DNA from 2 places in the Paludisphaera borealis genome. Region 2 is predicted to be linked to the other one. Evidence: riboswitches for the same ligand, from Rfam matches in the RefSeq annotation. Region 2 holds a riboswitch; the other holds the start of a gene.
The links. A riboswitch is a leader RNA that binds a small molecule or an ion and turns the genes downstream of it on or off. The one in region 2 is predicted to bind cobalamin.
Positions count from the first base shown of each region.

Region 1 (5,784 bases), 320 kb from region 2:
TCGCCGCGCGGGCGGCGGTCGGGACGATCGCGGCGGCGGCGAGCGCGGCCAGGGCGATCAGGAACGGGACGGTGCGGACGATCCGCGACGGCCGCCGCCGGCTGGGGCGCGGACCGTGAGATTGCGACGTCGAGAGGTGGTCTATCATGTTGGCGCCGGCAAGTGGGGCACGTCGATTCAAGTAGATATTGCGGATCGAGCGCTTGCTACGACGTCGGTCCGGGCTTTGTTCGGTTCGGGTCGGGTCAGGTCGGGTCGAATCGATCCGAGCGGACGCATCATCCGGGCTCAGGGCTTTTCGGCCGGGTCGCAGGTGCAAGGGGACTTCCCGCAGCCGGGGCAGCCGAGCCCGTACTTGCGGTTCACGGCGTCTTCCAGGTCAATCCCCCGGATGTTGGCGAGCGTCGCCAGCCACGCCAGGACGTCGGCCATTTCGAGGGCCAGCTCCTCCTGGGAGCCGGAGCGGAGGGCCGTCGCCAGCTCGCCGAACTCCTCGGTCAGCCACAAAAACGTCGCCGCGTCACCGCGCGCGGCGTCCTTGGCCCCGTACATGGCCTCGATCGTTCGTTGCAGCGCGCGGAGCGTCACGCCCCCCTCGTTCGGCTCACCCATGACGCGATCTTACCCGATCGCCGCCGGTGCATGCGAGGGGGAATCAGCGCGGGGCGGACGAGCCGACCCCGCCAACTTGTTAAACATCCTGGGTTGGCGATAGGATGGGCGCGTTGAATCTGGCTCCGCGGAACTTCGACGACCTGACTCGGACCGATCCGGTGGGCTTGCGCCCGCTTGATCGCTAGGAACGGCACGAAAGCGAGGGCGCGGTCATGTCCGATCTCCCATGCCCGGGGACTTTGCCGAGGCGGGCCTTCTTGCGGGCCTCGCTGACGGGCCTATCGGCCCTGGGGATCTCGGACCTGATGCGGCTGCAAGGACAGGGGGCCGCAGCTTCGGGTGGCGGGCCGTCGATGATCGTCGTGTGGCTCTGGGGAGGCCCGAGCCACATGGAGACGTTCGACCTCAAGCCCGACGCGCCCGAGCAATACCGTGGACTCTTCAAGCCGATCCCGACCAATGTGCCCGGCATGCAGATCTGCGAGAAGCTCCCCAAGCTCGCCCGGTCGGCCGACAAATTCGCCCTGATCCGGTCCGTCGCGCATGACAGTCCGGGGCACGTCAACAGCACCCACACGGTGCTGACCGGCTACCCGGGCGAGGTCGTCGAGACGCCCCCATTCGCCCCGAAGTACCCGTTCGTCTTCAACGCGGCGCAGAAGATCCTTCCCGAGCGTCGCCCCGGGATGCCACAGTGGGTCGCCCTTCCCGAGATGCGATACGAGGGGGGAGGGGGGCTCGGGAGGTCGCACGGGCCGTTCCGGGTCTCCGCCGATCCGAACGCGCCGGAGTTCCGCGTCCCCGAGCTGGTGCTCGACGCGGCTCGACGCGACCGGCTCGGCGGTCGGGGCCGGCTGCTCTCGGCCTTCGACGAGGCGCGCCGAGGGATGGACCGCCCGGGTTCGACCGAGGCGTTCGACGCCTATCAGCGGCAAGCCCTCACCGTCTTGACGACCCCGGCCGCCCATGAGGCGTTCGACGTGGGCCGCGAAGATCCGAAGTTGCGCGACCGCTACGGCCGCAACGTCATCGGCCAGCGCTGTCTGCTGGCGCGCCGGCTGGTCGAGGCGGGCGTCCGGCTGGTCACGGTCGACTTCCCGTGCGTCCCCGGTCAGAAAGCGTTCTCGTGGGACGATCACGCGAGCGTCTGGAACATCTTCGAACAGATGGAGATCCGTCTCCCCGTGCTCGACACGGCCGTCTCCGCGCTGATCGAGGACGTTCACGCCCGAGGCATGGACCGGGACACGCTCATCGTCGTGATGGGAGAGATGGGACGCACGCCCAAACTCTCCAACCACAACGGACAACCGGGCCGCGAGCACTGGGGAGCCGCCATGACCGTGTTGATGTCCGGCGGCGGCATGCCCATGGGCCAGGTCATCGGCTCGACCACCCCCAAGGGCGAGGAACCCAAGGACCGCCGGTTCACCCCCAACGACGTCCTCGCCACCTGGTACCGCTACCTCGGCATCGACCCGTCTCGAACCTTCGACGACATGACCGGCCGTCCCGTCGCCCTGCTGTCCCAGGGCGAACCGATCCGAGAGCTGTTTTGAAGTTCCTCAATCGCCATGCCCTGAGGCCGGCGCTCGCCGGTCAGTCGTCGGCGCCCTGAGCGGCGAAGGCCGGCGCGGACGCGGAAACGGACATGGCCGGCTCGAAGCCCGAGACGCGCATCGCGCCGGCTTCCGGAGCCTCGGCGGGTGCGAGCAGCGCGAGTTCGGCCTCGAAGCGAAACGCGCGACGCTGGTCGCCACACTCGATCAAGAAGATCGTGGGCTGGCGCTTCTCAACGATCTTGTGAATCACGATGCCTTCGGAAGCCCGCCCGGTGGTCAACTGAAAGCTGACCAGATCGCCTACCGCAAACGGCCGTTTCATAACATCACCCTCCTGGTGAAAACGACGTCGGCGTGAAGCCGAGATCAATCCCTTGACGGTCCATCTTACCAGGCGGGCCGATCTTGTCAGGAGCAACCTGAAAAATCCCTCAAGTTTCAGCCGCGATGCGCCGGGGACCATTTCAGGTCGCGACGTTTGCGACGTTTTCCAGACACTTGACGATCGCCCGGGGGAGTTGGTCTAATCGATCGTCTCGACAGGTGTCCCGGAACCGTTCTTGGTTCCACAAGGGAAGAATAGGGAAGACGGTGAGAATCCGTCGCGGGGCCGCCGCTGTAATCGGTCAGATCCTCGGACAACTCAGCCACTGCCGCAAGGCGGGAAGGCGGTCCGAAGGTCGTCACGAGCCGTAAGCCAGAAGACCTGCCCGTCGAGCTTGACTCTTGGATGCTTCGGCCACGAGCATCCGGGTGGGCGCGCCGACGGACTTTCCGCGACGCGCCGCGCACCCGAAAGGCCGAAGCGAACCCGTCCGCCGGTCACCGGCAGGATTCTTCGCCTTGAAGGCCTTCGACGCCCCCCCTCTGCATCGACATCGCGGCTTCACGCTCATCGAGCTGCTCGTGGTCATCGCGATCATCGCGGTCTTGATCGCCTTGCTGCTCCCCGCCGTCCAGGCCGCCCGCGAAGCCGCCCGGCGGATGCAGTGCACAAGCAACCTGAAGCAGCTCGGGATCGCGCTCCACGGCTACCACGACGTCCATTCGACGTTCGCGGCCGGCGGCTGGATCACCCTGCCGACGCAGCCCAAAACGGTCAACATGAACATGGGATGGTCGGCCGCCGTCCTCCCCTGGGTCGAACAGACGTCGCTGTACAACAGCCTGAACATCAGCCAGCGCTACAACGTCGCCGCCAACTCGACGGCCGGATACACCGCGCTTTCGATCTACCTCTGCCCCTCCGAGCCGAGGGCCTCGCTCTGGGGCATGTACCCCGGCGACCCGTACCAATCGGCCGACGCCGACTACGGCGGCATGTACGGCGAGCGCGGGCTGAGCAGCCCGACTTCGAACAACAACCCGCCCGGCGGCGCGATGATCTTCAACCAGAACGTCTCGATCGCTCAGATCACCGACGGCACTTCGAACACCATCCAGGTCGGCGAAGACCCCGAGGCGATCAACGCCTTCTGGATCAGCGGCCACAACCTGTTCGACCAGTCAGCCCCGATCAACGCTCGCCCGAAGTACGAGTTCGGCGAGGAACTGACCAGCCAGCATCCGGGAGGCGTGAACGTCCTCCTGGGCGACGGCTCGGTGCGGTTCCTCAAGCAGACGATGGACCCCCGCGCGCTCGCCGCGCTCTGCACCCGCAACGGCGGCGAGGTCCTCGACGCCTCCTCTTATTGATGATCTCTCGATCTCGACGGATCGACGATCCCCACCCTTTTCGTTTCCTCAACGGAGTTTCCCCCACGATGCGATTCGCGAACGTCCCGGCCCTCGCCCTGATCCTGGCGACGGCCTCCGCCGCCGCCCACGCCGACGTCGTCACCACCACGACCTTCGAGTCCGTCTCGATCCCGGCCGCGGGTTATGTGAGCAACGCCCCTCCCGGCTTCACCATCGACGGCAATTTCTTCAACAACAGCTACAATGCGACGTGGGGCACCTGGTCGGGCTGGGCGATCTCCAATCAGACAGCCCCGACCCCGGCCGAGATCGCCTCGAAGCCGAACTACGCCTTTCAGTACAGCGCCAGCCCCGGCAAGGGCGCCGACGGCTCCTCGAACTACGCCGTGGCGTTCGGCGGCTCGTACATCAATGTCTCGCCCGGCCAGTCGGTGTACTCGATGGACGTCACGAACACGACCTACGACTACCTGTCCATGAGCAAGGGCGACCAGTTCTCCAAGAAGTTCGGCGCGGGGGATTTCTTCACCCTCAGCATCGTCGGCCACGACGAACTGAACGGCGCGGGCGCGACGACCGGACAGATCGACTTCCAGCTCGCCGACTTCCTGGGATCGAACCATTACATCGTGAACACATGGGACACGGTCGATCTCACAAGCCTGGGCTCGGCCCGAAGCCTGACCTTCAGCCTCAGCTCGTCCGACAACGGCGTCTGGGGCATGAACACGCCGGCCTATTTCGCCCTCGACAACTTCCGCACGTTCGTCGCGTCCGCCGCCGTCCCCGAACCCGCCAGCCTGGCGATGGCGGCCGTCGGCTTCGCCGCCGTCGCGGTCCTGGCTCGGCGCGGCCGGAAGCGAACGGCTGGCTGAATGAAGAAGCTCGGCCGCCTGGAGACATTGCGCAGAATCGGCGGCCGACGAATCTTGGGAAGATCTCATTAAACAGGAGAAAGCGAGAGAACCGATACCATAAACCAAGGAAGTCAAGGCTCCGGGCGGGTTCCGTCCGGGGTGTTCTCGGCTCGCGACCCGTTGCTGGCGGGCGAGCCCGATCGAGGAGATCGTGCAAGGATGAGCCAGCGCATCGGCATTGAAAACACGTGGCGTGGACGTATCGGACCGGCGTTCCTGATCGGGGCGGTGGTCGTGGCGACGTCGGCGACGGCGGTCCGGGCGCAGGGGCCGCAGGTCGACGTCGACAATCCGCCGGGGGTCTCCATCGGCAGGAGCCGGCTGGGCCCCGCGCTGGGCGCGGCGGGCACGTCGGCGATCCAGGACAGCTCGGGCCTCGGCGACGCGCCGATCGGGGGCCGGGCGGGACCGTCGGTCAGTCGGGCGCCGATGAGCGGGGTCAATCCCCAGAGGCGCAGGGCGCCGGGCGAGGGGGCCCCCAACTTCAAGGTCCCCTCGTTGCCCGAGGCAACGATTCCAGCCTACGGCGAGCTTGACCTCCCCGAAGGGGGCGTCCACGTCGGTGCCAAGGACGGGTACACGCTCGACGACACGATCAATATCTTGATCCAGCAGAACCTCGGCCTGCTGGCCATGAAGTTCGAGATCCCGATGGCCGACGCCGACATCCTGACGGCGAGCCTGCGAGCCAACCCGATCTTCTACGCCGACACCCAGCTCGTCCCCTACGGCCGCTACACCCGCGAGCGGCCCGGCGGCCAGACCCAGTACGACGTCAACATCACGCATCCCCTCGACGTCAACGGCAAGCGGAAGGCCCGCACGGCCACCGCCCAGGTCGCCAAGCGCGCGATCGAGGCCCAGTTCCAGGACGCGGTCCGGCAGCAGATCGACAACCTCTACACGGTCTTCATCGACGTCGCGGCGGCCGAGCTGACGCGCGAGTTCAGCCTCAAGTACCTTGAAGGGATCACCCGACTGCTCCGCGTCAA
Region 1 covers NZ_CP019082.1:3,618,141-3,623,924, forward strand. Annotated here, with positions in the region: gene BSF38_RS14030 (hypothetical protein) at 1-148, opposite strand, end outside; gene BSF38_RS14035 (MazG nucleotide pyrophosphohydrolase domain-containing protein) at 289-612, opposite strand; gene BSF38_RS14040 (DUF1501 domain-containing protein) at 828-2,174, shown strand; gene BSF38_RS14045 (hypothetical protein) at 2,215-2,547, opposite strand; cobalamin riboswitch at 2,702-2,905, shown strand; gene BSF38_RS14050 (DUF1559 domain-containing protein) at 3,021-3,872, shown strand; gene BSF38_RS14055 (DUF4465 domain-containing protein) at 3,941-4,750, shown strand; gene BSF38_RS14060 (TolC family protein) at 4,952-5,784, shown strand, end outside.
Region 1: linked by a shared signal. The riboswitch ahead of BSF38_RS14050 (DUF1559 domain-containing protein) and the one ahead of BSF38_RS12755 (hypothetical protein) in region 2 are both predicted to bind cobalamin.

Region 2 (5,784 bases):
GGGTCGGGTCGTACGTGACGGTGAAGTGCTTGGTTTCGTAGGGCTGATAGGTCGCCATGTGCTTGAGCACGCGACGCATGTTGTCGGCCCGGACGTTGAACGGATCGGCGGCGAACGCCGATTCGAAGAGGCTGCCAGCCTCGTCCTCGCGGCCGATCTGCATGTAGAGCATCCCCAGGCCGATGGGGGCGTCGGCGCGGCTGGGGTCGGCCTGGGCGGCGAGCAGAAACGCGCGCTCGGCGGTGAAGTACTTGCGACGGTCGGCGAGCCGTTCGCCGAGGGCGGCGTAGAAGTTCGCGGGCCGGGGGTTGTTCATGAGGACCGAGAACTCGGCGGCGGCGGCCCCGGCGGGATCGACCCGGAGTCGGCAGGCGGCGGCGACGCGGGCCAGGGCGTCCTCGTCGCGCGGGTTGGCGACGACGGCCTTCTGCGCCGCGGCCAGGGCGTCGGCGAACCGCTCGTCGGAGATGTTCAGGTCGGCCAGCAGAACGTGGGCCGGGCCGTAGTGGGGGTTCACCGCCAGCGCCCGCTCGGCCTTCGACCGGCCGGCGGCCAGCCGATAGCCTTGAAGATCGGCCTGGCCGAGCGTCACCAGCACCTCGGGCGACAGCGGGTTGATCTGCTGCGCCCGCGCCAACTCCTTGCTCGCGGCGCGCTCATTGTAGCCGGCGAGGAACAGCCGGCCTTCCAGCCACGGGGCCTTCCAGCAATTCGAGTCGGCCTTGAAGGCGGCCTCGTAGATCTCGTTGATCACGTCGTTGAGCGCGTCGCTCAGGTCTTCGCCCCGGGCCGTGGCGCGGTAGTAGCGCTCGGCCGCCTGGCCGATCAGGACCAGCCCCTCGGCGTCTTTCACCAGCTCGGCGTTGTGGGCGTTGAAATGGTCGACGAACCACTTGCAGGCGGCGACAGCTTTCTCAAGCTCGCCGCGGGCGTCGAGGAGCCGGACGGCGGTCCAGCGGGCGGACAGGTCGTCGGGAGCAGCGGCGAGGGCCTTGGCGACCCAGGCGTCGGCCTTCTCCCAGTCGCCTCGGTTGAACGCGATCTCGGCGAGCCGGGCGGCGGCTATAGGCGATTTGGGGTCCTTGGCCGCGATCGGCTCCAGTTCCTTCACGGCCTTGTCGTACTCGCCCTGGCCGACCAGGCTTTCGGCCCTGCCCAGCGCAAGAGCGCGCTCGAATTCGGGCGTCGGCCCGCCGGGCCGTTTCTTCGCGCCGGCCGCCACGGCGTCGAACGCCTCTTCGGCCTCGGCGTAGCGGCCGTTCTGCAAGAGCCGTCGCGCGGCGTCCAGGTCGCTCGACGTGTCGGTCGCCCCGGGCGCCTGACCTGCGAGACTCGCCGCCAGGAACAGAATCACGTAGCCCATGAATCCTCCCTCCTCGATCTGTTCCCTCACGTTACCAGAATGCCGCCAACGATGGCACCGCGACTTGCCGACCGGCGGGTCCGCCGCGAAATCGCCGGCGACCGTTCTTGCCTTGCGTGGGGGCGGTGGTCGACGTTATAGTCCCGCTTACATTCGACAGGCGTCCAGCCCAACCGCTGGACAGGAAGCCGGTGAAATTCCGGCGCGGGACCGCCGCTGTAAGCGAGAAGGTCTCCGGACGAAAAGCCACTGCGAGCCACGGCTCGCGGGAAGGCGTCCGGCGACCGTTCGACTCGCGAGCCAGAATACGGCCTGACGAATGACCCATTCGATGCTTCGGCCTCAAGCATCACGGGGGGCGGACCGCCATGCGTTCCCGAACGCTGCGCGCCATCGCCTTTTTCTTTTCGTGAGGCCGCGTCCCAAGGCCCCGGAAAGGTCCACTCCTTCGCCTCCTGACTCGCTCGCGGTCGCGATCCGTCGCGCCCACCGCGCACGGTTCGCCGCGACGTCCCGACGTCCGATACGCTCGGCCCCTTCGAAGTCACGCGAAGGGGATGCGAGGCGGGGACTTTCCGCGCCCTGAAGACGCGTTTTGTTCCCATTCGGTTCTTATTGAAAGGAAATTGCATGCGATTGGCTTCACGCTTCTTCAAGGTGCTGGCCGGCGGCTTGGTTCTCGTCGTCTCGTCGTCGACGGCCCGGGCGGGCTTCGACCCGCAGGTGGGGCAGCCTGGCTCGCTCGGAATTCCGGCGTCGAGTCCGCTGTTCACTGAGTGGGCGTCGTCGGTGGTCTCATTCGATCCGGGGCCTCAAGACATCACCAATCCCAACAGCCCGCTCGTCACGTTCGGGTCGCCGTCCAACATTCTCGGCCCGCGCACGGGCGACTCGACCTATAGCGTGCTCTCGCTCGGCGACGGCGGCTCGATCACTCTGGGCTTCGACCGGCCGATCACCAACGGCGCGGGGGCCGATTTCGCGGTCTTCGAGAACGGTTTCCTTTCGGGCGGAGCGGGCATGGCGTTTCTCGAACTGGCGTTCGTCGACGTCTCGTCCGACGGCGTGAACTTCTTCCGGTTCCCGTCGATCTCGCTGACGCAGACCGACACCCAGGTCGGCGGCTTCGGGCTCCTGGACGCGAGCAACCTGCATAACCTCGCCGGCAAGTACATCGCCGGCTACGGCACGGGCTTCGATCTGGACGACCTCGTCGGCGTCTCCCCGCTGCTCGACGTCGACCACGTGTCGTTCGTACGAATCACCGACGTCGTCGGTTCGATCGATCCCCGGTACGGCAGCCGTGATTCGCTGGGCAACCTGATCAACGACCCGTTCAAGACCCCGTTCGGGTCGTCCGGCTTCGATCTCAGCGGCGTGGGAGTGATCCATGCGGCGAACGCGCCGGTGGCGGCCGTGCCGGAGCCGTCGAGCTTCGCACTCGGGTTCTGCGGAATCGCCATCGCGGCGGCGGCGGTCCGCGCCCGCTCCGCCAGGTCCGGCCGACTCGCCGCGTGAGCTGAGCACGGCCCCGAGATCAAGCGTCGATCCCCTCGAAATCCGATATTCCGAGGGGGCCGGCGCCCCGGCTTACTCTGGCTGTTCGCCTTGTCGGACTTCTCGAAGCAGGTACGTCGTCTTGGACTGCGACTCGTAGTACGTCCGCATGATCAGCTCCGACTGGACGCCCAGCAGGATGCTCATGCCGCCGGCCAGAAAGAACATGACGGCCAGCGAGGGCAGGGGGGTCTCGATAAACGTCTTGGACGCCAGGCCGGACCACCACAGCGAGGCCGGCCATGGGAAGACGTACTTGTAGTAAACCATCGCAAAGCAGCAGCCGATCCCCAGCGCGAACGACCACAGGCCGAACCGGCCGAAGAAGTGGATCGGCCGCTGGGAATACTTCTGAAGGAACCGGATCAAGATCAGGTCGAGGACGACGTTGAACGTCCGGCCAAGTCCGTACTTCGTCTTGCCGGCGGTCCGGGCGCGGTGGTTGACCACCTGCTCGGTGACGCGCGCCCCTTGCCAGGCCGCGAAGATCGGGATGAACCGGTGCATCTCGCCGTAGAGCCGCACCCCGGCCAACACGCGACGCCGGTAGGCCTTCATGGTGCAGCCGAAATCGTGGAGCGGAACGCCCGAGATCCGGGCCACCAGGCGGTTGGCGATCTTCGAGGGGATCTTGCGGCTGACGAACGCGTCCTGGCGGTTGCGCCGCCAGCCGGAGACGACGTCGTAGCCTTTTTCGAGGGTCTCCAGCAGCTTGGGGATGTCGGCGGGGTCGTTCTGACGGTCGCCGTCCATCGGCACCAGGACGTCCCCCTGGGCGAGGTCGAGCGCCGCCGAGAGCGCGGCGGTCTGGCCGCAGTTGCGCCAGAGGAACGCCGCGCGGACGTGCTCGGGATCGCGCGCCTGGATCGCCTCAAGCGCGGCGACGGTTCCGTCGGTCGAGCCGTCGTCGACGAAGATCAGCTCGTACCGCCGCGACGTCGGCCGGAGCACGGCGTCCAGCTCCTCGTGGAGCGGGCCGACGTTGTCGACCTCGTTGTAAACCGGGATCAAGACCGACAGATCGACCTTCGAGCCGTTCGACGTCGAGGGGCTTTCGGGGGGCTGCGAGGAAGTCATGAGCCGGCGTCGTTTCCGATGGTCCGATAGGCCGACACGGCGGCGCTCGGGCGGTTTCCGATGATGAACTGTTCCAGGAACCGACGGCTGACGATCAGCGAATCGAGCCGCTTCTCCAGCGATCCCTCGAACGCCCGATCCTCGACCTCGATGGCGAGATGGCCGTCGTATCGGGCGTCGGCGAGCGCCCCGAGGAACGCGCCCCAGCGGACGTCCCCCTGGCCGGGAAGCTTGGGCGAGTGCCAGAGCTTGGGATAGGCGAACACGCCGTGCTCGTCGAGGCCCTTGCGGTCGATCCGGACGTCCTTGGCGTGGGCATGGAAGATCCGGTCGCGGAACTCGGCCAGCGGCGCGACGTAGTCCATGTGCTGAAGGACGAAGTGCGAGGGGTCGAAATTGAGCCCGAAGTTGGGGCTCGGGATGTCGTGGAACATCCGCCGCCAGATCGCCGGGCTGGTCGCCAGGTTCTTGCCGCCGGGCCACTCGTCCGCGCCGAACGACATCGGGCAGTTCTCGATGCCGACTTTCACGTTGCGGGCGTCGGCGTGGGCCATCAGCGGCCGCCAGACTTCGAGGAACCTCGGCCAGTTGTCGTCGACCGACTTGGTGTAATCGCGGCCGACGAACGAGTTGACCCGGCCGACGCCGAGCGCCGCGGCGGCGTCGATCACGTGCCGCAGGTGCGCGGCGGCCGTGTCGGCCTCGTCGCGATCGGGGGAGAGGGGGTTGGGATAATAGCCGAGCCCGGAAATCTCGACCTGGTGCTTTTCGAGCAGGTCGTGGGTCTTCTTGATCGCTGCGGGCGACAGGTCAGTGACGTCGAGATGACTGACGCCCGCGTACCGCCGCTCGGCCTTGCCCGGCGGCCAGCACATCAGCTCGACACTCGCGAAGCCCGCCTCCTGGGCGAACCCGAGAACCTGTTCCAGCGAGAATTCCGGCAAGATGGCCGAGACGAATCCCAGTTTCATGGTCGATGGCCCTACAGACGCCGAGCGGAGCGCGATCCACGACGCGACGGCACCAGGATACCGCAATCGGCGGCGGAATCACCAGCGATCAGAAACGCAACAAGCCCAAGGCGGCGCCCGCCACCAGCCCCCCGACGTGCGCGGCGTTGGCGATCGGTCCGACGGCCCCGGTCATGCAGACGAACAGCCAGACCATCATGAGCATCGTGTTTCTCGAATCGATGCTTAGCCCCTGCTCGGGCTGGTACTCGCCCTTCATCCAGACGTAGCCGAAGAGTGCATAGACCACCCCCGAGAGTCCGCCGAACAGGTGGGAGTCGCGGAGGAACCATTCCATGTACACGAATTCGGTCAGGTTGGAGAGGACGGCGGTGACCAGGATCAAGACAACCAGCCGCCAGGTGCCGCGCTGGCGCTCGATCGCGGTTCCGAGGACCAGCATCCACCAGACATTGAAGAAGATGTGGAGGATTGAGAAGTGAAGGAAGATCGGCGTGACCAGCCGCCAGGCCTGGCCGTGGACGATGTCGGTCAGAGCATGATCGGGCCGAAGTTCGGGTTCGCCCTGGGTCCAAGCGAAGAAACCAAGCTGATCGACCACCTCGGGGCCGAATCGCTGGCTGTGCTGGAGCACGAAGACCACGACGGCGATCAGGACCATCGTGATCGTCGCCGGCCGGCGGCGGAAACGGACGCCGGACCACGCGTCAGCGACGTCGCGGGCGTTCTTGCGGTACTCGCGGTCGAGTTGCTTCTCGCGCCGGCGGCGCGCCTCGGCGGCCGGGGCCGATTCGCGGAACTTCGGGTCGTCGGGCC
Region 2 covers NZ_CP019082.1:3,302,784-3,308,567, forward strand. Annotated here, with positions in the region: gene BSF38_RS12750 (tetratricopeptide repeat protein) at 1-1,363, opposite strand, end outside; cobalamin riboswitch at 1,505-1,693, shown strand; gene BSF38_RS12755 (hypothetical protein) at 1,994-2,881, shown strand; gene BSF38_RS12760 (glycosyltransferase family 2 protein) at 2,954-3,997, opposite strand; gene BSF38_RS12765 (sugar phosphate isomerase/epimerase family protein) at 3,994-4,968, opposite strand; gene BSF38_RS12770 (rhomboid family intramembrane serine protease) at 5,057-5,784, opposite strand, start outside.